Regions from separate parts of the Bacillus arachidis genome, predicted to be linked through region 1. Evidence: predicted binding sites of a transcription regulator. Region 1 holds the regulator's gene; each other region holds the start of a gene.
The links. The regulator CtsR, encoded in region 1, represses protease genes until heat stress. The targets are predictions, from matches to a motif close to ATGGTCAATAAAGGTCAAACA.
Positions count from the first base shown of each region.

Region 1 (8,010 bases):
CATCACCAAACATGGATTCCGCCAGCGCTCTTGCTAATTCGGTTTTACCTACCCCAGTGGGTCCCAAGAAAATAAATGAACCAATTGGACGTTTTGGATCTTTTAAACCTGCTCGTGCACGGCGCACTGCTTTCGCTACCGCAATAACAGCTTCATCTTGACCAATTACACGGTCATGTAAAATGGATTCTAGATTCAATAATTTGTTTGTTTCTGTTTGTGCAAGTTTAGAAACTGGAATACGCGTCCACGTAGAAACAACATTTGCAATATCCTCTACTGTTACTTCAGAGTTTTCTTTTCCTTGCTGCTCTTTCCACTGACGTTTTGTATCTTCTAACTTTTCACGTAAACGTTGTTCCATATCGCGTAAAGAAGCTGCCTTTTCAAACTCTTGGCTCTGTACAGCTGCATCTTTTTCTTTTCGAATTTCTTCAAGCTTCACTTCAAGTTCTTTTAAATTTGGTGGTGTTGTATAAGAACGTAAGCGTACTTTTGAAGCTGCTTCATCGATTAAGTCAATTGCTTTATCAGGCAAAAAGCGATCTGTAATATAACGATCTGAAAGTTTTACAGATGCATCAATTGCATCATCCGTAATGGAAACACGATGATGCGCTTCGTAACGGTCACGTAATCCTTTTAAAATTTGAATCGATTCTTCTAAGCTCGGTTCATCAACATGAATTGGTTGGAAACGTCTTTCCAGCGCTGCATCTTTTTCAATGTATTTACGATACTCATCTAACGTTGTCGCTCCAATGCATTGCAATTCACCACGTGCTAATGATGGTTTTAAAATATTGGATGCGTCAATCGCACCTTCTGCACCACCTGCACCAATTAATGTATGAAGTTCGTCAATAAACAAGATAATATTACCCGCTTGTCGAATTTCATCCATCACTTTCTTTAAGCGGTCTTCAAATTCACCACGATACTTCGTACCAGCAACAACTGTACCCATATCTAACGTCATAACACGCTTATCACGTAATGTTTCTGGAACTTCATTATTTACAATTTGCTGTGCTAGGCCCTCAGCTATTGCCGTTTTACCTACCCCAGGTTCTCCGATCAATACTGGGTTATTCTTAGTTCTGCGGCTCAGTACTTCAATAACACGTTGAATCTCTTTACTACGGCCAATAACAGGATCTAGGCGCCCTTCACGTGCCACAACCGTTAAATCACGTGCTAGACTATCAAGCGTTGGTGTATTTGCATTTGCTGATGCACCACCTTGATGACCTGATGTAGCTTCATTGCTTCCAAGGAGCTGTAATACTTGCTGTCTTGCTTTATTTAAACTTACACCTAAGTTATTTAATACTCGCGCCGCAACGCCTTCACCTTCACGAATCAATCCTAATAAAATATGTTCTGTTCCGACATAAGAATGACCAAGTTTACGTGCCTCATCCATTGATAATTCAATTACTTTTTTTGCACGCGGTGTATAATGAACCGTTTGAGACATCTCTGTTCCACGGCCAATCAATGCCTCTACCTCTTTTTGTACCTTCTCCGGGCTTAATCCAAGGGCGATTAACGCTTTAGCTGCAATTCCTTCACCTTCGCGTACAAGCCCAAGTAAAATATGTTCTGTTCCAATATTATTATGCCCAATGCGAATTGCCTCTTCTTGAGATAAAGCTAATACTTTCTGTGCTCGTTCTGTAAATCTTCCAAACATCATAGAAATCGCCTCCTACTTGCGCTCAATTTTGTTCAATTCGTAGTCGTTCACGTATTAATGTTGCTCTTCGATAATCCCTTTCTTCTGGACTCAAAGAGCCACCCGCGTATTGCTGTAAAATTCCAGGCTGAGTTAGTACCATCAACTCGGTTAAAATATTTCTTGATATATTTTTTATATAACCAAGATCAATGCCTAGCCGCATATCTGACAGACAAGTAGCCGCCTCTGCCGATTGAATTAATCGACTATTGGCCAGTATACCGTAAGAACGATATACTCGGTCTTCAAGTTCAATACTTGAATTTTTCATAATCAATTCTCGAGCTACTCTTTCTTGTTGTATAAGCTGATGAACGACACTCTCTAAGTCTGCTAGAATATCTTCTTCTGATTTTCCTAATGTCATTTGATTAGAAATTTGAAATATATTACCTAAGGCTTCGCTACCTTCACCGTATATTCCTCTTACGACTAAACCCAATTGTTGAATTGCTTGTATAATACGACTCATTCGTTTCGTCAAAACAAGTGCTGGTAAATGTATCATCACCGAAGCCCGTAACCCCGTTCCAACATTTGTGGGGCAACTTGTCATATAGCCAAGCGCTTCATCAAAAGCATATTCAACTGCTCCTTCAATCCAATTATCCATTTTGTTTGCGCGTTGTAGCGCCTCTGATAATTGCAATCCTGAGAGCAAACATTGAATTCGCACATGATCTTCTTCATTAAGCATCACACTTATATGTTCATCTTCTGATAGTAAACAAGCACCAAATTCTGTTCCAGCAAGATTAGGACTGATTAAATGTTTTTCTACTAAAACTCTTCGCTGAAGTGGATTTAGTTCGTTCATCTTTAACAGTTCAAAACTCCCAAAAGATTTCACTTTCCGATTTGCCAGTTTCTTTTGAAATAAATTAGTAATCTGCTTAGCTTCTTCGTTTGTCTGCATAGTAGGGAAATGATAATCTTTTAAATTACGAGCCAAGCGAATGCGACTACTTAAAACAATATCAGAATCAGGGCCATCTCCCTTCATCCATGGACTAATTGCTTCATTCATAATACGATCTAGTGACATAGAATTATTCCCCCTTTCTATGTCCACTAAGTTGATTTATAATACTTCGAATTTGATCACGAATTTGAGCTGCTTCCTCAAATTCTTCTTTCTGTACACATTGCTTTAATTTTAATTTTAGTTCATCTAATTCTTTCTTTAGATGAATATTTCCTCCCATACGCTCTGGAATTTTTCCACAATGTTGTGTATAACCACCATGAAGTCGCTTCAACATGGGCTTTAGTTGTTCCTTAAATGTCTCATAACACGAAGCGCATCCAAAGCGTCCCACTTTTGCAAACTGTTCATATGTCATATTGCAAGTTGAACACCGTAACACCCTTGTATCTAAAAAATTATCCTCTTGGTTTTCAAACATTGATGATTCTCCATGTAGCAATCCAGCTAGTAAGTCATGAAAGGAAAAACTAGGTTGTGGTGATTGAAAGAAAGACGTATAGCCATTTTGTTCTGCACATTGCTCACAAAGATGAACTTCCGTCTTTTGTCCGTTTATCACTTTTGTATAATGTAAAGCTGCTGGTCTTACATTGCAATTTTGACAAGTCATCTTATATCCCCACCTTCACAATAGGAACAATCTAATTCATGATACTTTTTATACGTGACTAGATTATTTTGTTCACTTAATCTCGCCTATAAAAAGCCTCACGATAAAATGATATACCGCTAAAAACATTTTTAACAAAAGCTGTATTTATTTATATTTCAGTGTCCTCAACATTGCGCATAATATTCGAGCCCTAAGTTGATCCCGCGAAGGCAAATCCATTAATAATACGGATCGATCTAATACGCTCAGCATAAGTTTTGCTTCCCGATTTGTCACAATATCTTCTTCTACTAATCGTATGATGATACTTTCCGCATTTCCCTGCGCAATGCTATGCTCAATCATATGAAGCATTTGATCAATAATGTCTACATCGTCATGCAATTTGACTTTGATAATGCGAATGTAACCACCGCCGCCTCGTTTACTTTCAACGACAAACCCTCTTTCTAACGTAAAGCGAGTATTGATTACATAATTAATTTGAGATGGGACACAATCAAATCGGTCCGCAATCTCATTTCTCTTAATCTCAATCACATTATTATTGCTTAAGTCAATAACTTGCTTTAGATGTTGCTCAATGATATCAGATATATTTCTCATTTATCCGCCACCTTTATTGACTTTGACTATCTTTGACTTTAATTATATACGTATTAAAGAAATTTGCAACTCTTTTGCTTCTTCACTATCCTAGCCAAAATTTTAGTTCTTTAATCACTGAGTTCATATTTTATATAACAAGATAAATTTCCCAGTTTTATTGCATAGTAATACAAAAAAAGCACGAGTCAATTGACTCGTGCTTTTTTTGCTTGGCGACGTCCTACTCTCACAGGGACAAGGTCCCAACTACCATCGGCGCTAGAGAGCTTAACTTCCGTGTTCGGTATGGGAACGGGTGTGACCTCTCTGCCATCATCACCAAACTATTGAAGGCATATTCCTTCAAAACTAGATAACATTTGCTTCATATTATATGGTTAAGTCCTCGATCTATTAGTATTCGTCAGCTCCACATGTCACCATGCTTCCACCTCGAACCTATCAACCTGATCATCTTTCAGGGATCTTACTAGCTTACGCTATGGGAAATCTCATCTTGAGGGGGGCTTCATGCTTAGATGCTTTCAGCACTTATCCCTTCCGCACATAGCTACCCAGCTATGCCCTTGGCAGAACAACTGGTACACCAGCGGTGCGTCCATCCCGGTCCTCTCGTACTAAGGACAGCTCCTCTCAAATTTCCTACGCCCACGACGGATAGGGACCGAACTGTCTCACGACGTTCTGAACCCAGCTCGCGTACCGCTTTAATGGGCGAACAGCCCAACCCTTGGGACCGACTACAGCCCCAGGATGCGATGAGCCGACATCGAGGTGCCAAACCTCCCCGTCGATGTGGACTCTTGGGGGAGATAAGCCTGTTATCCCCGGGGTAGCTTTTATCCGTTGAGCGATGGCCCTTCCATGCGGAACCACCGGATCACTAAGCCCGACTTTCGTCCCTGCTCGACTTGTAGGTCTCGCAGTCAAGCTCCCTTATGCCTTTGCACTCTACGAATGATTTCCAACCATTCTGAGGGAACCTTTGGGCGCCTCCGTTACACTTTAGGAGGCGACCGCCCCAGTCAAACTGCCCACCTGACACTGTCTCCCGGGTCGATAAGACCCGTAGGTTAGAATTTCAATACAGCCAGGGCGGTATCCCACCAGCGCCTCCACCGAAGCTAGCGCTCCGGCTTCAAAGGCTCCCGCCTATCCTGTACAAGCTGTACCAAAATTCAATATCAGGCTACAGTAAAGCTCCACGGGGTCTTTCCGTCCTGTCGCGGGTAACCTGCATCTTCACAGGTACTATAATTTCACCGAGTCTCTGGTTGAGACAGTGCCCAAATCGTTACACCTTTCGTGCGGGTCGGAACTTACCCGACAAGGAATTTCGCTACCTTAGGACCGTTATAGTTACGGCCGCCGTTTACTGGGGCTTCAGTTCAGAGCTTCGCTTGCGCTAACCCCTCTCCTTAACCTTCCAGCACCGGGCAGGTGTCAGCCCCTATACTTCGCCTTACGGCTTCGCAGAGACCTGTGTTTTTGCTAAACAGTCGCTTGGGCCTATTCACTGCGGCTTTCCGTTAAGAAAGCACCCCTTCTCCCGAAGTTACGGGGTCATTTTGCCGAGTTCCTTAACCAGAGTTCTCTCGCTCACCTTAGGATTCTCTCCTCGCCTACCTGTGTCGGTTTGCGGTACAGGCACCTTTTATCTCGCTAGAAGCTTTTCTTGGCAGCGGGGAATCAAAGACTTCGCTCCATAAGGAGCTTCCCCATCACAGCTCAGCCTTCACGATAAGCGGATTTGCCTACTTATCAGCCTAACTGCTTGGACGTGCACAACCAATCGCACGCTTCTTCTATCCTTCTGCGTCCCTCCATTGCTCAAACGATAAAGAGGTGGTACAGGAATATCAACCTGTTGTCCATCGCCTACGCCTGTCGGCCTCGGCTTAGGTCCTGACTAACCCTGAGCGGACGAGCCTTCCTCAGGAAACCTTAGGCATTCGGTGGACGGGATTCTCACCCGTCTTTCGCTACTCATACCGGCATTCTCACTTCTAAGCACTCCACCAGTCCTTCCGGTCTGACTTCACTGTCCTTAGAACGCTCCCCTACCACTGATACGTAAGTATCAATCCGCAGCTTCGGTGGTGTATTTAGCCCCGGTACATTTTCGGCGCAGAGTCACTCGACTAGTGAGCTATTACGCACTCTTTAAATGGTGGCTGCTTCTAAGCCAACATCCTAGTTGTCTAAGCAACTCCACATCCTTTTCCACTTAATACACACTTTGGGACCTTAGCTGGCGGTCTGGGCTGTTTCCCTTTTGACTACGGATCTTATCACTCGCAGTCTGACTCCCAAGGATAAGTCATTGGCATTCGGAGTTTGACTGAATTCGGTAATCCGATGAGGACCCCTAGTCCAATCAGTGCTCTACCTCCAAGACTCTAACACTTGAGGCTAGCCCTAAAGCTATTTCGGGGAGAACCAGCTATCTCCAGGTTCGATTGGAATTTCTCCGCTACCCACACCTCATCCCCGCACTTTTCAACGTGCGTGGGTTCGGGCCTCCATTCAGTGTTACCTGAACTTCACCCTGGACATGGGTAGATCACCTGGTTTCGGGTCTACGACCACGTACTAAACGCCCTATTCAGACTCGCTTTCGCTACGGCTCCGCCTCTTCAGCTTAACCTCGCACGGGATCGTAACTCGCCGGTTCATTCTACAAAAGGCACGCCATCACCCGTTAACGGGCTCTGACTATTTGTAGGCACACGGTTTCAGGATCTCTTTCACTCCCCTTCCGGGGTGCTTTTCACCTTTCCCTCACGGTACTGGTTCACTATCGATCACTAGGGAGTATTTAGCCTTGGGAGATGGTCCTCCCGGATTCCGACGGAATTTCACGTGTTCCGCCGTACTCAGGATACATTCAAGAGAGAACGAAGTTTCGACTACGGGGTTGTTACCCTCTGTGACGAGCCTTTCCAGACTGCTTCGTCTACCTCGTTCCTTTGTAACTCCGTATAGAATGTCCTACAACCCCAAGAGGCAAGCCTCTTGGTTTGGGCTAGATTCCGTTTCGCTCGCCGCTACTCAGGAAATCGCATTTGCTTTCTCTTCCTCCAGGTACTTAGATGTTTCAGTTCCCTGGGTCTGTCTTCCTTACCCTATGTATTCAGATAAGGATACCATACCATTACGTATGGTGGGTTTCCCCATTCGGAAATCTTCGGATCAAAGCTTACTTACAGCTCCCCGAAGCATATCGGCGTTAGTCCCGTCCTTCATCGACTCCTAGTGTCAAGGCATCCACCGTGCGCCCTTTCTAACTTAACCAAACTAAAATTAAAAAATATGAGCTACACTGTTATCTAGTTTTCAAAGAACATACATTTATTTCTGAGAGATAGTTCTCTCAAAACTGAACAAAACGAAACACGGAAACTTATATTGATGAACAGCGTTCATCAATTCTCCATAGAAAGGAGGTGATCCAGCCGCACCTTCCGATACGGCTACCTTGTTACGACTTCACCCCAATCATCTGTCCCACCTTAGGCGGCTGGCTCCAAAAGGTTACCCCACCGACTTCGGGTGTTACAAACTCTCGTGGTGTGACGGGCGGTGTGTACAAGGCCCGGGAACGTATTCACCGCGGCATGCTGATCCGCGATTACTAGCGATTCCAGCTTCATGTAGGCGAGTTGCAGCCTACAATCCGAACTGAGAACGGTTTTATGAGATTAGCTCCACCTCGCGGTCTTGCAGCTCTTTGTACCGTCCATTGTAGCACGTGTGTAGCCCAGGTCATAAGGGGCATGATGATTTGACGTCATCCCCACCTTCCTCCGGTTTGTCACCGGCAGTCACCTTAGAGTGCCCAACTTAATGATGGCAACTAAGATCAAGGGTTGCGCTCGTTGCGGGACTTAACCCAACATCTCACGACACGAGCTGACGACAACCATGCACCACCTGTCACTCTGCCCCCGAAGGGGAAGCCCTATCTCTAGGGTTGTCAGAGGATGTCAAGACCTGGTAAGGTTCTTCGCGTTGCTTCGAATTAAACCACATGCTCCACCGCTTGTGCGGGCCCCCGTC
Region 1 covers NZ_CP127376.1:90,107-98,116, reverse strand. Annotated here, with positions in the region: gene clpC (ATP-dependent protease ATP-binding subunit ClpC) at 1-1,699, opposite strand, end outside; gene mcsB (protein-arginine kinase McsB) at 1,722-2,786, opposite strand; gene mcsA (protein-arginine kinase activator protein McsA) at 2,791-3,339, opposite strand; gene QRY57_RS02150 (CtsR family transcriptional regulator) at 3,487-3,948, opposite strand; rRNA gene rrf (5S ribosomal RNA) at 4,159-4,274, opposite strand; rRNA gene QRY57_RS02140 (23S ribosomal RNA) at 4,325-7,245, opposite strand; rRNA gene QRY57_RS02135 (16S ribosomal RNA) at 7,391-8,010, opposite strand, start outside.

Region 2 (8,010 bases), 1.1 Mb from region 1:
TCTTTTGGGCCGCAAGCAGACAGCATTAACGTTCCGAGCGCAGCTGTTGCTATCCATAGTTGTTTTCTTTTCATACTAACACCTCATCTAATTATGTTGTTATTATTGTAAAATAGAGAAGTGAACAAGAAGTGAAATTGAGATGTTTTTTTATGAAATGAAAAAGTACATCAACAAGATTGTTGATGTACAAAATAATTAAAGGTGATCTGTTTTTTTAGAATATGCACGCTTTCCTTGTGAGATATTTTTTTGTTCTTGCTCGTTTTTTTCTGTGCGTTTTGCGTTGTTGTCGCGTGCTTTTTTGTCATTATCGCTCGTATGTGGCATACATATCAACTCCATTTCTAAACAGTTGTATGTTTATCATTTCCATTTTCGTAAAGACTATGTATACAATGTAATCGTAAACGCATTATCTATAAAGGTGGGCTGGGAGATGGATTTCAAATTAAATTATGCTGAATTAACGAAAAAACTCATTGTTGTTATCATTGCCGGTTTATTAAATGCAATTGGAATGAACTTGTTCTTAACACCAGCAAAAGTATATGCGAGTGGTTTCGCGGGATTATCTCAATTGCTTTCGCAAGTATTAGGTGATTTTGCATCGATTCACATATCAACAGGGGTACTTTTTGCTTTATTTAATATTCCAGTTGTTATTTTAGCGTGGAAAAAGGTTGGAAAAGCTTTTACGTTATTTAGTTTTCTATGCGTTGTATTTATGACACTGTTTTTAGAAATCATACCAGTAAAGGCAGTTTCTAATGATATTATATTGAATGCTATTTTTGGTGGTCTCATTTCGGCGATAGGAGTAGGAATTGCTTTGAAATGGGGAGCTTCCACAGGTGGTTTAGATATTATCGCAATGATTTTGTCGAAAATAAAAGATAAGCCTGTCGGAACATATTTCTTTTTCTTTAATGCGATTATCATTATTGCAGCTGGTTATTTGTATGGATGGGAAAAGGCGTTATACACGTTAGTAACATTGTATGTATCATCCAGAATTATTGATGCGATTCATACCCGTCATGTGAAAATTACAGCATTTATCGTTACAAAAAATGGTAAAGATGTACGACAAGCGATTCAATCTCGTTTAGTAAGGGGAATTACAACTGTACCAGCTACAGGAGCGTATACAAATGAAAATAAAGAAATGATAATGATTGTAATTACCCGTTATGAGCTATATGAACTAGAGCGAATTATTAAACAAGTAGATCCTGGTGCATTTACAAATGTAGTTCAAACAGTCGGCGTATTTGGATTGTTTCGGAAAGATTAAAGAGGACCGGGAATCGGTCCTCTTATTTTAATGTGCGTTAGTGATGTTTTGCAATTGCTGTTGCATCTCGCGCAATTGTACCTTCTCAGCAGTTGAAGAATTGGCGTAAGCGGATTGCAAAGCATTTTTTGCTTTATAAACGAGTTCCTGCTGCTCGGTGCTGCTTGAACAAGAAACAGCATCTGAAACAGCATCTCGCGCTTGCTGAAATAGTAAGTTGCCCATTTAAACCCCTCCGAGAGAAGAGTTGTTTCGCTCTTTTTCTGCATCAGCTAATGTACCGCGGTAAGGGAATCTTTCAGCGTGCTTCATAACAGCATCGGCCCCTTGTTGGGTGAAACGTTTTGATTTGTTCTTTTTACCCATTCGTAATTCCCCCTTATTTAGCAGAAAATAACTGACACATCGCTGTGTCTAGTTATAGTATGGGCGTTTTGCGGGAAACTATAAGTAGGGAATTTTTAGATTACAATCCAAGAACCTCTTCTAAATAAAGGGCAATTCCGTCTTCTTCATTTGTTAATGTTGTGTGATTGGCTAATGTTTTTAATTCAGGAATCGCATTTCCCATTGCAATTCCATGACCTGCGTATTCAATCATTTCAAAGTCATTATCTTCGTCACCAAAGGCAATAATACGTTCTTTTGGGATGTTATAATGACGGGAAATCTTTTGGAGCCCAACTGCTTTATTGAGGCCGCTTTTCACGATTTCAATAATCGGCCAAGGAGCACCCCATTTGCGGTGATCAATCACTTCAGCATGCATATCGGTTAAATGCCTGCGAATAGCAGTTGAATGTTCATCAAGTGCATCAATTAATAAGCAGGTTGGATGATCTTGTAAAATGTTTAGCAAGTCTCCTGTGAAGATATTGGGAGATCCGAATTCAAAGATATGTTTTTTATCTTCATCAATTTCGCGAACATATACATCATCCATTACTTCAGCGTAAATGTTTTTAACACCAAAATCGAAGCAAGCGCGAACGATTTCTTGTGCAGTGGAAAGTTCAAGAGGGGAATGGTGCGTTCCCCAATTTGCATCGAGCGGGTGATGAACGTAAGCACCGTTAAAGTTAACGATAGGTGTATTTAAATCAAGTTCTTTATAATAAGCGTGACTGGCACGAAATGGACGTCCTGTTGAAATGACAACAACATGTCCTTGTTCTTTCGCTTTTTCAATTGTCTTCTTTGTTCGTGCGGAAATGATTTTATTGTCTGTAAGTAAAGTGCCGTCTAAATCTAATGCGATTAAATGTTGTTTTTTCATGTTTTCACCTCTTATAAAAAATTTTTGTATCTATCTGTATTTCCGTTTTAATATGCAGAAATAAGAGGTTGGAAAGTGTATAGAGAAACAACCGTGAATGGAAGTTTCTTTATATATTCATCTTACGTCGCAAAACAGGGTAGTGTCCACTATTTCCTATTAAAAACTAGAAAAGTCAATGATTTTTTCGAAAGTTCAAATAATGTTTCTTACATTTTGTACAATTTGTGAAAGGGGTTACATTACCCGTGAAGCAAGACGTATAATGAAAACGTAATCTTCTCGTATATGTTTGACTCTCCTTTGGAACTGGCCTGGAATAGGTCGGTTTCTTTTTTTTTCAACGAATGATGCTTGTTCTCCTGCGTTCATATGTAAATTCATACATATGAACGGTAATCAAAAATATGACTCGTTTCCTAAACATAACAGAAAAGCTTTTCCGAAAATGGACATACTAACGGTGTAAGGATGTCATGGAAGGAGAATGAAGATGGGACAAAATCGTAGGTTTCGTTCTGGACAGAAGGCACCGAATGATGGGATTTATGTAGAAATTGGTGAAACAGGAAGTATGGTGAAAGATCCACAAATGGTAAAATTAACTGCTGGTGAAAGGTTTCCTGAGAATTCGAATCAAAATCGTCAGTGGACATATAAAAGAAAACCGTAAAGAAAACCGCAGTGATAAGCTGCGGTTTTTATATGTTTTTCAAAAAAATGAAATATAGAGTTAAATTTATTGTATAAAAAAGGGAACGGGAGTATAATAAAGTTAAAGGTCAAAGAAAGTCAAAAAATCAAAAAAGGTCAAACGTCAAGAAGGTTGAAATGTTTGGAGGTTTGTGAAAATGGACTTAAATCAAATGACGACAAAAACACAAGAAGCGATTATGAGTGCCCAGTCTTTAGCGTTATCCCATCATCATCAAGAAGTAGATACTGTGCATCTATTACTTGCATTACTCAAACAACAAGATGGATTAGCAGTGCGTATCTTTCAAAAAATGAATGTTAATATAGAAGAGTTAACGAAAGGTGTAGAAAGTTTAATTAAGAAGAAGCCTTCTGTAACTGGAAGCGGAGCAGAAGCAGGGAAATTATATGTGACGAGCTTATTGCAGCAACTGCTTGTGAGAGCAGAGTCTGAAGCGAAAAAACTGCAAGATGATTATATTTCAGTGGAACATGTATTGCTCGCATTTTGCGAGGAAAAAGGTGATATACATCAGCTATTTACAAAGTTCCATATTACAAAGGGTACATTGTTACAGTCTTTAATGGAAGTTAGGGGGAACCAAAGAGTGACTAGTCAAAATCCAGAAGTAACATATGAAGCATTAGAAAAGTATGGTCGTGATTTAGTAGCTGAAGTAAAACAGGGAAAAATTGATCCTGTCATTGGGCGTGATAGCGAAATCCGCCGCGTCATCCGTATCCTTTCTCGTAAAACGAAAAACAACCCTGTTTTAATTGGTGAACCTGGGGTTGGTAAAACAGCGATTGTTGAAGGATTGGCACAACGAATTGTGCGAAAAGATGTACCAGAAGGATTGAAAGATAGAACAATCTTTGCATTAGATATGAGTGCACTTGTGGCAGGTGCCAAGTTCCGCGGTGAATTTGAAGAGCGTTTGCAAGCTGTTTTAAATGAAATTAAAAAAAGTGAAGGACGCATTCTTTTATTCATTGATGAGCTTCATACAATTGTCGGTGCGGGTAAAACAGAAGGAGCCATGGATGCAGGGAATATGCTAAAACCAATGCTTGCCCGTGGTGAACTGCACTGTATTGGAGCGACTACTTTAGATGAGTACCGAAAATATATTGAGAAAGATCCGGCGTTAGAACGTCGCTTCCAACAAGTGTTAGCAGAAGAGCCAACAGTAGAAGATACGATTTCTATTTTACGTGGTTTAAAAGAGCGTTTTGAAATTTATCATGGTGTAAATATTCATGACCGTGCGATTGTAGCGGCGTCTGTATTGTCCGATCGATATATATCCGATCGCTTTTTACCAGATAAAGCAATTGATCTTGTCGATGAAGCGTGCGCAACAATTCGAACAGAAATTGATTCCATGCCAACAGAATTAGATGAAGTAACGCGCCGCATTATGCAGTTAGAAATTGAAGAAGCTGCTTTAGGAAAAGAAACAGACCGTGGTAGTCAAGAAAGATTAAAAACATTGCAACGTGAATTATCTGATTTAAAAGAAGTTGCAAATGGGATGCGAGCGCAGTGGCAAAAAGAAAAAGAAGAAATCCATAAGGTTCGTGACTTAAGAGAACACCTTGAACGTTTACGTCGTGAACTAGAAGAAGCAGAAGGGAATTATGATTTAAATAAAGCGGCAGAGCTTCGTCATGGTAAGATTCCAGCGGTGGAAAAAGAATTAAGAGAAGCGGAAGAAAATGGAGCGGGAAATGAGCAAGAAAACCGACTGCTTCGTGAGGAAGTTAGTGAAGAAGAAATTGCAAATATTGTTTCACGCTGGACAGGAATTCCAGTTGCCAAGCTTGTGGAAGGGGAACGTGAAAAACTGCTGCGCTTAGAGCAAATTTTATCAGAACGCGTGATTGGACAGGAGGAAGCAGTGAGTCTTGTGGCAGATGCAGTTCTTCGTGCTCGCGCGGGTATTAAAGATCCAAATCGTCCAATCGGTTCATTTATCTTCTTAGGCCCTACAGGTGTAGGGAAAACAGAGCTTGCCAAAACATTAGCACAATCTTTATTTGATAGTGAAGAACAAATGATTCGTATTGATATGTCTGAGTATATGGAGAAACATGCTGTGTCTCGCTTGATTGGGGCTCCTCCTGGATATGTAGGTTATGAGGAAGGTGGACAATTAACAGAGGCAGTGCGTCGTAAACCGTATTCCGTTATTTTATTAGATGAAATTGAAAAAGCACATCCAGAAGTATTCAACATTTTATTACAAATGTTAGATGATGGGCGTATTACAGATTCACAAGGACGAACAGTAGATTTCAAAAATACAGTTATTATCATGACATCAAATATTGGTTCAGGCTATTTACTAGAAGGTTTACAAGAAGATGGTGCGATTAAAGAAGAATCAAGAGAGCTTGTTATGGGGCAGCTTAGAGGGCATTTCCGCCCTGAATTTTTAAACCGTGTGGATGAAATTATTTTATTTAAACCACTTACAACAAATGAAATTAAAGGCATCGTTGATAAAATTGTGAAAGAATTGCAAGGACGTTTAGTAGATCGTCATATCACGGTGGAATTGACAGAAGCTGCAAAAGAATTTGTTATAGAATCTGGATTTGATCCAATGTATGGCGCACGCCCATTAAAACGATATGTACAGCGTCAAATTGAAACGAAATTAGCAAGAGAATTAATTGCAGGAACAATTACAGATAATAGTCATGTCGTTGTTGATATAGCGAACAATGAATTAGTTATTCATGTAGAGTAAAAAAAGAGTTCGGATGTAATCCGAACTCTTTTTTTATTAGTGTTGTTCTACTGGTTCGTTTGGAATTGCAGCAGCAATTGCCATTACAAGTACAGCAAGAACAATTGAGAATTTAGACGCTAGCGCGAAATCGTATACACCGCCAGTCATAGAGCTAATTACGTAGCTCATCATATGTACAAGCATAAACGACCAAATAAAGGCCCAAATTACACGCATCTTTTCACACCCCTATTCGTTCAATCTGTCCTTATTGTAACACAATTGAAAACAGAATATAGAAAAAAATTTGTGGATTTTTCAACGCAAATTCGGATTCTGTTCATACATTATAAAAGAGTAGTTTTTTATGTTTAGAAAATAAGGCGGGAGAATAATGAGTGTTACGGAACGTTTTTTTTACTTAGAACAAGAACCGTGTGTGATTTATTTGCCAGAGAAGCCAAATGGATTCGGTGTCATGCTACTTGGTGATTACAATTATTTTATTGAGAATGGTACAAGTTTATGGATGCAGCATGCGGGGCGCGCTCATTTTTTAAATGGGCTCATAGAGAATGGATATACGGTTTTTTCATCTAATTTATACGGAAGACATTGGGGGAATGATCAATCGGTTCGTTTAGCGAAGCGATTGTATCATGTTGTGATGAAGAAAGAAACACTAAACGAACAAATTCATATCATTGCAGATGGAATGGGAGCACTTGTGGCTCTTGAAATGATGAATCGGTACCCAGAGTGTATCCGATCTGTGGTGATGCTTACTCCATGCTTAGATTTGCCTGCACATGTGGAATTTGAGAAAGAGCACAAATTTTTCTATAAAAGGCTAGTGAGAGAGTTATCACTTGCGTATGATGTGAAGGAAGCTTTGTTAGAAGCGAAAATTTCCAAGAAGTCCTTTTCTTATTTACCTTCTTGTATACCTGTAAAGATATTTGTACCGACCCAAGAAAAAAAAGCGCGTAAGCAGTTGTTACGAGAATATGAAAAAAAGCGAATAAATGAAAATTGTGAGACATCACTATCGTTTCATTTACAAGATGTAAAATATAAAATGGTTCAACATACATGTCGTTTTTTTAAAAAGTATGAGGAAGATTTATGAAGCTCCAATATACATAGATGAGGAGCTATTTGTTTAGATAGGGAAAGGATTGGTGACATGAAGCGCGTACTGATTATAGGGGCACTTTCGTTTGTAGGCTTTCATCTTGTAAATAAAATGCTTGCGGAAGAAGTGGAAGTGTATGGCCTTGATTTTGCTGATCTAGAAAGTATGTCAAAGATAAGTGAAGAAAAGTTATATTTAATTGGCCGGAATGCTCTGTTTGTGTATTCGTCTATAAGAGGTGAAAATGGATGGAAGACGATAGAAACCGACCATTTTGATGCGGCTTACTTTTGCTTATGTGAACCGAATCAGCAAAATGGATTTCGGAATGAACGAATCATTTTACAATATTTGAAACGTGTTATCCATATGTGCGAGAGAAAGAAAGTGAAGCTAAATCTACTTTCTTCTATTGAAGTAGCAAATATGGAAGATGAATCTGAAAATAAACGGTTATTTATGAAAGTAGAGGAAGAGGTAGAAAAGGGAAATATCCATTATAGTATTTTACGTGTTCCAGTTTTATATGGCCCATGGCAACCTTCTTTTATGACGTACCATAGGCTCATTCTTTCTGAAATTATGGAAAAGGAATATCAACTTGCCCAAAATGAAAATGGAGCGGATCTTCTTTATGTAGAAGATGTGTGTGAATATTTATGGGAAAAAGGCAAAACTGTAGAAAATTTAGGGGTATATAATATGGTCAGTGGTAAAAAGAATTTATGGGAAAAAGGAATTATGCTTTTAAATGCCGAGGATAAAGTGAAGAAAACTGTTAAAGAGGAAAGTAGAGAAGCGATAAAGAGTATTTGTATTGAGAAAAACACACCGTTAGAATTCGGTTTAAATAAACAACTGGCACATT
Region 2 covers NZ_CP127376.1:1,191,661-1,199,670, forward strand. Annotated here, with positions in the region: gene prsA (peptidylprolyl isomerase PrsA) at 1-74, opposite strand, end outside; gene QRY57_RS07515 (DUF3941 domain-containing protein) at 199-330, opposite strand; gene QRY57_RS07520 (YitT family protein) at 440-1,297, shown strand; gene QRY57_RS07525 (DUF3813 domain-containing protein) at 1,325-1,522, opposite strand; gene QRY57_RS07530 (hypothetical protein) at 1,523-1,663, opposite strand; gene QRY57_RS07535 (Cof-type HAD-IIB family hydrolase) at 1,764-2,573, opposite strand; gene QRY57_RS07540 (YjzC family protein) at 3,067-3,246, shown strand; gene clpB (ATP-dependent chaperone ClpB) at 3,425-6,025, shown strand; gene QRY57_RS07550 (YjzD family protein) at 6,062-6,244, opposite strand; gene QRY57_RS07555 (lipase family protein) at 6,402-7,136, shown strand; gene QRY57_RS07560 (NAD-dependent epimerase/dehydratase family protein) at 7,194-8,010, shown strand, end outside.
Region 2: clpB (ATP-dependent chaperone ClpB) is a predicted target of CtsR. The motif match lies at 3,352-3,372, and genes of this name have one in related genera.

Region 3 (8,010 bases), 470 kb from region 1:
AAGTTGTTTCTGAATGGATGATGTTCTCCTTTTTAGCGACAGATTTTGCAGGAGAAAACAAATTGGAAAGCGAAGAAGGCATCATTGGCTGGCATACACTTGATAAAATTGATGAATTAGCAATGGCGCCGGGAGACTATCACATTATTGATTATTTAATTAAAGGAAATGGAATAATCTACGGTACGTTTGTATATACACCAGAATTTGAATTACTTTCATATCGATTGGATCCAAGCTAAACCGTCATGGAGGGGATACAATGACAGCGAATAATGATATTAAAATGGTAATTATTACAGGAATGTCCGGTGCAGGAAAAACAGTAGCGCTGCAAAGTTTCGAAGATTTAGGATATTTTTGTGTAGATAACTTACCACCTATGTTATTGCCAAAGTTTGTTGAGCTTATGGCAGACTCGAAAGGGAAAATGAACAAGGTGGCACTTGGTATTGATTTACGTGGCCGCGAATTTTTTGAGCATTTATGGGGAGCGCTTGATGATTTATCAGAACGCACTTGGATTATTCCTCATATTTTATTCTTAGATGCGAAAGATAGCACTCTTGTAACGCGTTACAAAGAAACAAGACGTTCGCATCCGCTTGCGCCGACAGGACTTCCGTTAAAAGGAATTGAAGCGGAACGTGGTTTATTAGCAGACATGAAGGCAAGAGCAAATATTGTACTTGATACGTCTGAGTTAAAACCGAAAGAATTGCGCGAAAAAATTGTTCATCTGTTTTCAACAGAAAATGAGCAAGCATTTCGTGTGAATGTGATGTCATTTGGATTTAAGTACGGTATTCCAATTGACGCAGATTTAGTATTTGATGTTCGTTTTTTACCAAATCCATATTATATTCCACAGATGAAGCCGTTAACAGGACTGGATGAAGAAGTTTCGTCATATGTGCTCAAATTTAATGAGACACATAAGTTTTTAGAAAAGCTGACGGATCTTATTACTTTCATGCTTCCGCATTATAAAAGAGAAGGCAAGAGTCAGCTTGTAATTGCAATTGGATGTACAGGTGGACAACATCGTTCTGTTACGCTTACAGAATACCTTGGAAAACATTTGAAACCAGAATATATCGTTCATGTATCTCATCGTGATGTGGAGAAGAGAAAGGGCAATTAAGGGATGAAAAAAGAGAGAAAACCTAAGATTGTTATCATGGGAGGCGGAACTGGACTGTCTGTTTTATTACGAGGATTGAAAAAGTATCCTGTTGATATTACAGCGATTGTTACAGTAGCCGATGATGGTGGCAGTTCTGGTAGATTGCGTGATGAGTTAGAAATTCCACCACCAGGCGACATTCGTAACGTACTTGTTGCGTTATCAGATGTAGAGCCGCTTGTGGAAGCTTTATTTCAACATCGTTTTACATCCGGAGAAGGTTTAACGGGTCATGCATTAGGTAATTTATTGTTAGCGGGTATGACTTCGATTACAGGCGACTTTTTCCATGCTATTACAGAAACTAGTAAAGTTTTAAATGTAAGAGGTCGTGTTTTACCCGCGGCGAATCAAAGCGTGGTGCTTCATGCAGAACTGGAAGATGGGAAAATTGTAACAGGCGAATCGAAAATTCCGTACTTCGGAAAAAAGATCAATCGTGTATTTTTAACACCAGGTGATGTAGAGCCGCTGTATGAGACGTTAACGGAAATTCAGCGGGCAGACTTACTTGTCTTTGGTCCAGGTAGTTTGTACACAAGTATTTTGCCAAACTTAATTGTGAAAAAAATTGGTGACGCTGTTCTTAATGCAAAGGCAAAAAAAATATATGTATGTAATGTCATGACGCAGGCTGGAGAGACGATGGAATATACAGCATTTGATCATGTGCAGGCTTTACATGATCATCTTGGGGCGCCTTTCATCGATACAGCGATTGTAAATAATCATGATATTCCTGCTGAATTACGTAACTTGTATGCAGAAGAAATGTCTGAACCTGTTGTGATTGACGAAGATCGTTTTGCTGAAAGTAACATTAGTTTAATTCAAGATGAATTAGCAAAGTATGATGATCAAGTTGTAAGGCATGATACATTGAAATTAGCTTCTATCTTATATTCGTTGTTATAAGCATGCGTTATCTCAGGAGAGATAACGCTACTCATTCATATAGGACAAGATTTTTGTTCCAAAATATCGTATAAGGAGGTGGGGCTGTGTCATTTGCATCAGAAACAAAGAAAGAGCTGACAAAGCTTCAGGTGAAGGAGTGTTGTGAGAAAGCAGAACTATCAGCATTGCTTCGAATGAACGGATCACTTTCTTTTTCAAACCGTCGTCTTTCGATTGATATTCAAACAGAAAATGCGGCAATTGCGAGAAGAATTTACACATTGCTGAAAAAAGGATATGACGTGACGGTAGAATTGCTTGTTCGTAAAAAAATGCGACTGAAGAAAAATAATGTATATATCGTTCGGCTTGTTGAGAAATCTCGTGAAATCTTAGCAGATTTGCATATTGTCAGGGAAGACTTTTCGTTTATCCGCAATATCTCACAAGAATTGATTGAAAAGAAATGTTGCAAGCGATCGTATTTACGAGGTGCATTTTTAGCAGGTGGTTCAGTAAATAACCCAGAAACATCATCTTATCATTTAGAGGTCTTTTCGTTATACAAGGAACATAATGATTCTATATGTGAACTGATGAACGGATTTGATTTAAATAGTAAGACGCTGGAAAGGCGTAAAGGGTACATTACGTATTTAAAAGAAGCGGAGAAAATTACGGAGTTTTTAAACATTATTGGTGCACATAATGCATTGTTGAGATTTGAAGATATTCGTATTGTTCGCGATATGCGTAATTCGGTCAATCGTTTAGTGAATTGCGAAACAGCCAATCTAAATAAAACAATTGGTGCCGCTTTACGGCAAATTGAAAATATTCGTTACATTGATGAGACAGTTGGATTGGATGTCTTGCCAGACAAATTGCGAGAGATTGCACAATTGCGCATTAGTTATCAAGATGTAACATTGAAAGAATTAGGTGAGATGGTATCTGGGGGGAAAATCAGTAAATCAGGTATTAATCATCGCTTACGTAAAATCGATGAAATCGCAGAGAAATTACGCGCGGGGGAACCGGTAGCAAAAAAATAACGGTAAAGGGGAAATGGGAGCTATGGTTCAGAAACAAGTTGAGGTTGCATTAAAAAACGGCTTACAAGCACGTCCGGCTGCGTTGTTTGTACAAGAAGCAAATCGTTTTCATGCTGATATTTTTATTGAGAAAGATGGTAAAACAGTCAATGCAAAGAGCATAATGGGGATTATGAGCCTAGCGATTGGATCTGGCAGCAATATAACGATTATAACAGAAGGTTCAGATGCAGAAGCGGCTTTAGAAGCGCTAGCGGCATATGTGCAAAATAAACAGTAAAAAGCTATCGCATGTAGCGATAGCTTTTTCAATTGACTTGATTTATGGCATATCATCGAGTCGCTGATATATCATGAGAAACGGCCGATAAAAAAAGCTATCGCACGTGGCGATAGCCTTTTTGGGAGCGATTCTGAAAGAGCCGCTTCCGCTTTTAGTTATATCCAGCTTCAGCGGCTAGAATCTCCGGTCGTTTCGCCCCCTCGGACGAAGCAAAAAGCGCTTCTCTGTTGGGTGCTCCAACGCCCTACGATTCTGAAAGAGCCGCTTCCGCTTTAAAGTTTATTAACGATTTGTAAAGATTTTATCGATTAAGCCGTATTCTAGTGCTCTTTCTGCTGTCATGAAGTTGTCGCGGTCTGTGTCGCGTTGTAGTACTTCTAATGGTTGACCTGTGCGATCAGCAAGAATTTGGTTTAATTTTTCACGTAAGAATAGGATACGTTTTGCAGCGATTTCAATTTCAGTTGCTTGACCTTGTGCGCCGCCAAGTGGTTGGTGAATCATTACTTCACTGTTTGGAAGTGCATAACGTTTACCTTTTTCACCTGCTGCAAGTAGGAAAGCCCCCATAGATGCAGCCATACCGATACAAATTGTTGATACTGGTGGTTTAATGAACTGCATTGTATCGTAAATTGCCATACCCGCTGTGATAGAACCGCCAGGGCTGTTGATGTATAGGTGAATATCTTTGTCTGGGTCTTGAGATTCCAAGAATAAAAGCTGGGAAACGATTGAGTTTGCTACGTTGTCATCAATTGCGCTACCAAGCATAATGATGCGGTCTTTTAATAGTCGAGAGTAAATATCGTAAGCGCGTTCTCCACGATTTGTTTGTTCAATTACTGTAGGAATTAAATTCATCTGTTATTTCCTCCTTTGAAAGCTTTCTTAGTCTTATAATACAATTATGGTCAATAAAGGTCAAACGAAACCACTTTAAATCAAAAAAATATGTAGTTTTATCATCATTTATTCGCTATGTTTTTGTAATTCCCTGCTTATGTATCTTCAACATCATAACCGAATTATATAAATTTAAACCTGATAGAAGATGTAGAAAAAACAAAAGAACGCCTTTTCTATAGAAGCGTTCTCTTATCTGCTATTCTTTTAGGAGATAGGTTACTTTATTTAAAATATTTTCGATTTGTTTTGCGTTTTTACTATACATTTGACTCGCCGCTTTTGATTTTGTTTCTAAAGAGAATAATTCAAGATCAGCATGGCATTTTTTTAAAGATGCGAGCAATAAAGGTTTATTTTGAGGAGAAGGCATTTGAATTTTATCGTTATAGATATCAATGGTAAGTTGTCCGTAAGAATCCACTTGACCGAGAAAGACATTTTCAATTACAACACCGATTTTTTCTAATTCAGCGTGTAACCAAGCGCGATTATGCCCGCTGGCCGACAGGGGTTCATCGAGTACATTGCCATCCATAATAACGGTTTGTGCTTCTTTTTCGTTTGGTACCTTTAATCCGATATCTTTTGCAGTAAGCGGTTGACGATCTTTCTTCAATAACACATTTAATTCACCGCTGGGTTCTAATACGGCAAATTCTACATCAGCAATGTTAAATGCATCTTTTCCTCTAAGAAGCTCGAGTAATTCGTCGCTTGTATATTTTTCTTTTTTTAAATTATCTTCAAGTATTTTTCCATCTTTTACTAAAACGGTAGATTTTCCTTCAAAAAAATCTCTGGCCGCTTTATTTTTTAAGGACAGAATACCTGTGAAAAATGGGACTGCAGCAAAAATGAGTATAGCAAAGACACCATGGAAAAATTTTTGATCTAGCCCTGTAGATACCTGAGCAGCAATATCACCAATTGTCATCCCCGCTATATATTCAAAAAAGGAAAGTTGAGAAATTTGTCTTTTTCCTAACCATTTTGTAATAGCAAATAACATAATTAATATAAATATGGAACGAAGAATGACAAGTGTCCATTCGGGTAGGTGAGACATAGTAATTTCCTCCAGTCTGCTTAAAAACCTTTATATTGAGGTTCTTCACGTTCTAATATTGAAACTCTATTTTTAAGATCAGCGATGACACTGTCCATTTCTAACATACATTCGTAAAAGACTCGCTTTGCTTCTTCATCCGCAGCGTTTTGCGAAAGTGTACTTAGACTTGCTTGGGCACCTTTTAAACTAGCGAGGCATGTCTTAACACTAGCAACAACAGTCATGGGAACACCTCTTATCCTTTTGGTTTGAATAGCAATGCGCCGATAAATCCGAATATAATGGCTGCGGATATACCAGCACTTGTTACTTTAAACATCCCTGTTATAACGCCGACAATACCGTGCTCTGCTGCCTCAGCCATAGCCCCATGAACAAGGGCATTTCCGAAACTTGTAATCGGAACTGTTGCTCCAGCACCTGCAAAATCAATTAATGGTTCATATAAATTAAATCCATCTAATATAGCGCCAATCACAACGAGCGTTGCCATTGTGTGAGCGGGTGTAAGCTTCCCAACATCGAACATAAGTTGTCCGATTACGCAAATGAGTCCACCTATAACAAAAGCCCAGAAAAAAATCATTGTTCCACACCTCCAAACTCAATCGATACAGCATGAGCAATACATGGAATGGTTTCTTCTTGCTGAAATGTAAGAGGAGATAGTAACGCACCTGTTGCAACGACAAGCATCTTTTTGAATTCTCCTTTTTTCATTCGATTTAATAAGTGTCCGTATACGACAGTTGCAGAACAACCTGCACCACTTCCACCTGCTAACACTGGTTGTCCGTCTCTATAAATGAGTAATCCACAATCCTGAAATTGTTTGCTTATGACTTTTGTCCCGTGTTTATGCAGTAAATCATAAGCGATCTCGCGGCCGACGTGCCCAAGGTCACCTGTTACAATTAAATCATAGTGAGATGCATCAATTTGTCGGTCACGTAAATGAGCTTCAATTGTATCTACAGCGGCGGGGGCCATCGCGCCTCCCATGTTAAATGGATCAGTTAACCCCATATCAACAATTCGGCCAATCGTTGCGGATGTTACTTGTGGACCATGTCCTTCACTACTCAAAAGGGCGGCACCAGCGCCTGTTACAGTCCATTGCGCGGTAGGCGGTTTTTGTCCGCCATATTCTGTTGGATAACGGAATTGTTTTTCTACAGCAGTATTATGACTGGATGACCCTGTTAATAAATATTTTGCGCCTTTTGCATTTACAATACTTGCGCCAAGAGCTAAACCTTCCATAGAAGTAGAGCAGGCGCCAAATAATCCAAGATACGGAGTGCCAAGTGTACGACAAGCGAAGCTTGAAGGAGTAATTTGGTTAATTAAGTCTCCTGCGAGTACAAATTGAACATCTTCTTTACGAAGTTTTGCTTTTTCCGTTGCACGACTACAGGCTTCTTCAAATAAAATTTTATGTGCCTTTTCATAAGAATCTTGTCCGAGCCACAAGTCTTCGTGAAGGGTGTCAAAGTCTTCAGGAATCTTTCCTTTTGCTTCAAATGGCCCACCGACTACGCCCGTTGAGATGATAACAGGTTTATTATCGAATACCCATGTTCGGTGTCCTTGTAACATTTACAGCCCTCCCCATTGAACAAGAATAGTTTTAATAAGAGCAATTACAAAAGCAGAAAATACACCAAATAAAATAACGGAACCAGCTAATTTAAACATGTTGCCACCGACTCCAAGAACAAAACCTTCTGTTCGATGCTCGATGCAGGCAGCTATAACGGAATTGCCAAAGCCAGTAACAGGAACTGCTGTCCCAGCCCCGGCAAATTGCCCAAGGCGATCATACACACCAAAACCAGTGAGTAGCATTGAGATGAAAATAAGCGTAGCGACTGTCGGGTTCCCAGCAGATCGCTCGGTAAAATCGAAATACGTGATATAAAAGGTTGAAATAAGTTGACCAATTAAACAAATGAACCCACCGACGAAAAAGGCTTTTATACAATTTTTAAAAACAGGGCGCTTTGGCTCCCGTTGTTGTGCAAACTTTTTATATTCTTGTTGTACAGGTGTTAAATTTTTGTCTTTACTGGACATTTGAACCCTTCCTTTTCCTTTAGAGAACGTACAATTAAGTATCAGATTTCATTTCTGATTGTATGAGTTTCAATTGCTTTTTAATCTGATCCTTGTTTACTTCTTTTTTCTTAATTTTGTTTTCCAGGCTATCTAGCAGCATGAAAATTTTTCGATCTGTACTTACGCGAATATCGAAAGTAGGATACTCATCGCTCAATTGTTTTTTGATTTTGCTACGCAGAGGTTTTAATCGAAATCTTTCATGATGTTCGGGCTTGACTGCTATGTAAAGGTCTAGATTAGAATTGACTGCTGTGGCCTTTAGGATTTCCTCCATAGCGAGTACTTTTTTCTTTGCTTCCTGCGATATAGATTGATTAAAGGATTCCGTACTCATTTTTGTTAACTTGGGTCCTTTTTTTTCCTCTTCTCGTTTTGATTCCTCTTTTTTTACTTTTTTATCTAAGGGGCTATTATCGCAGCCAGTAAATGAAGCGCATAGGAGTACGAATAACGCGGTTATGATTCTAAGTTTTCGCATTACAATCATTCC
Region 3 covers NZ_CP127376.1:4,533,671-4,541,680, reverse strand. Annotated here, with positions in the region: gene QRY57_RS25175 (NUDIX hydrolase) at 1-242, shown strand, start outside; gene rapZ (RNase adapter RapZ) at 263-1,144, shown strand; gene QRY57_RS25165 (gluconeogenesis factor YvcK family protein) at 1,148-2,101, shown strand; gene whiA (DNA-binding protein WhiA) at 2,188-3,138, shown strand; gene QRY57_RS25155 (HPr family phosphocarrier protein) at 3,161-3,418, shown strand; gene clpP (ATP-dependent Clp endopeptidase proteolytic subunit ClpP) at 3,704-4,285, opposite strand; gene QRY57_RS25145 (DUF421 domain-containing protein) at 4,527-5,396, opposite strand; gene QRY57_RS25140 (DUF1657 domain-containing protein) at 5,417-5,623, opposite strand; gene spoVAE (stage V sporulation protein AE) at 5,635-5,985, opposite strand; gene spoVAD (stage V sporulation protein AD) at 5,982-6,998, opposite strand; gene spoVAC (stage V sporulation protein AC) at 6,999-7,475, opposite strand; gene QRY57_RS25120 (YhcN/YlaJ family sporulation lipoprotein) at 7,510-7,998, opposite strand.
Region 3: clpP (ATP-dependent Clp endopeptidase proteolytic subunit ClpP) is a predicted target of CtsR. The motif match lies at 4,332-4,352, and genes of this name have one in related genera.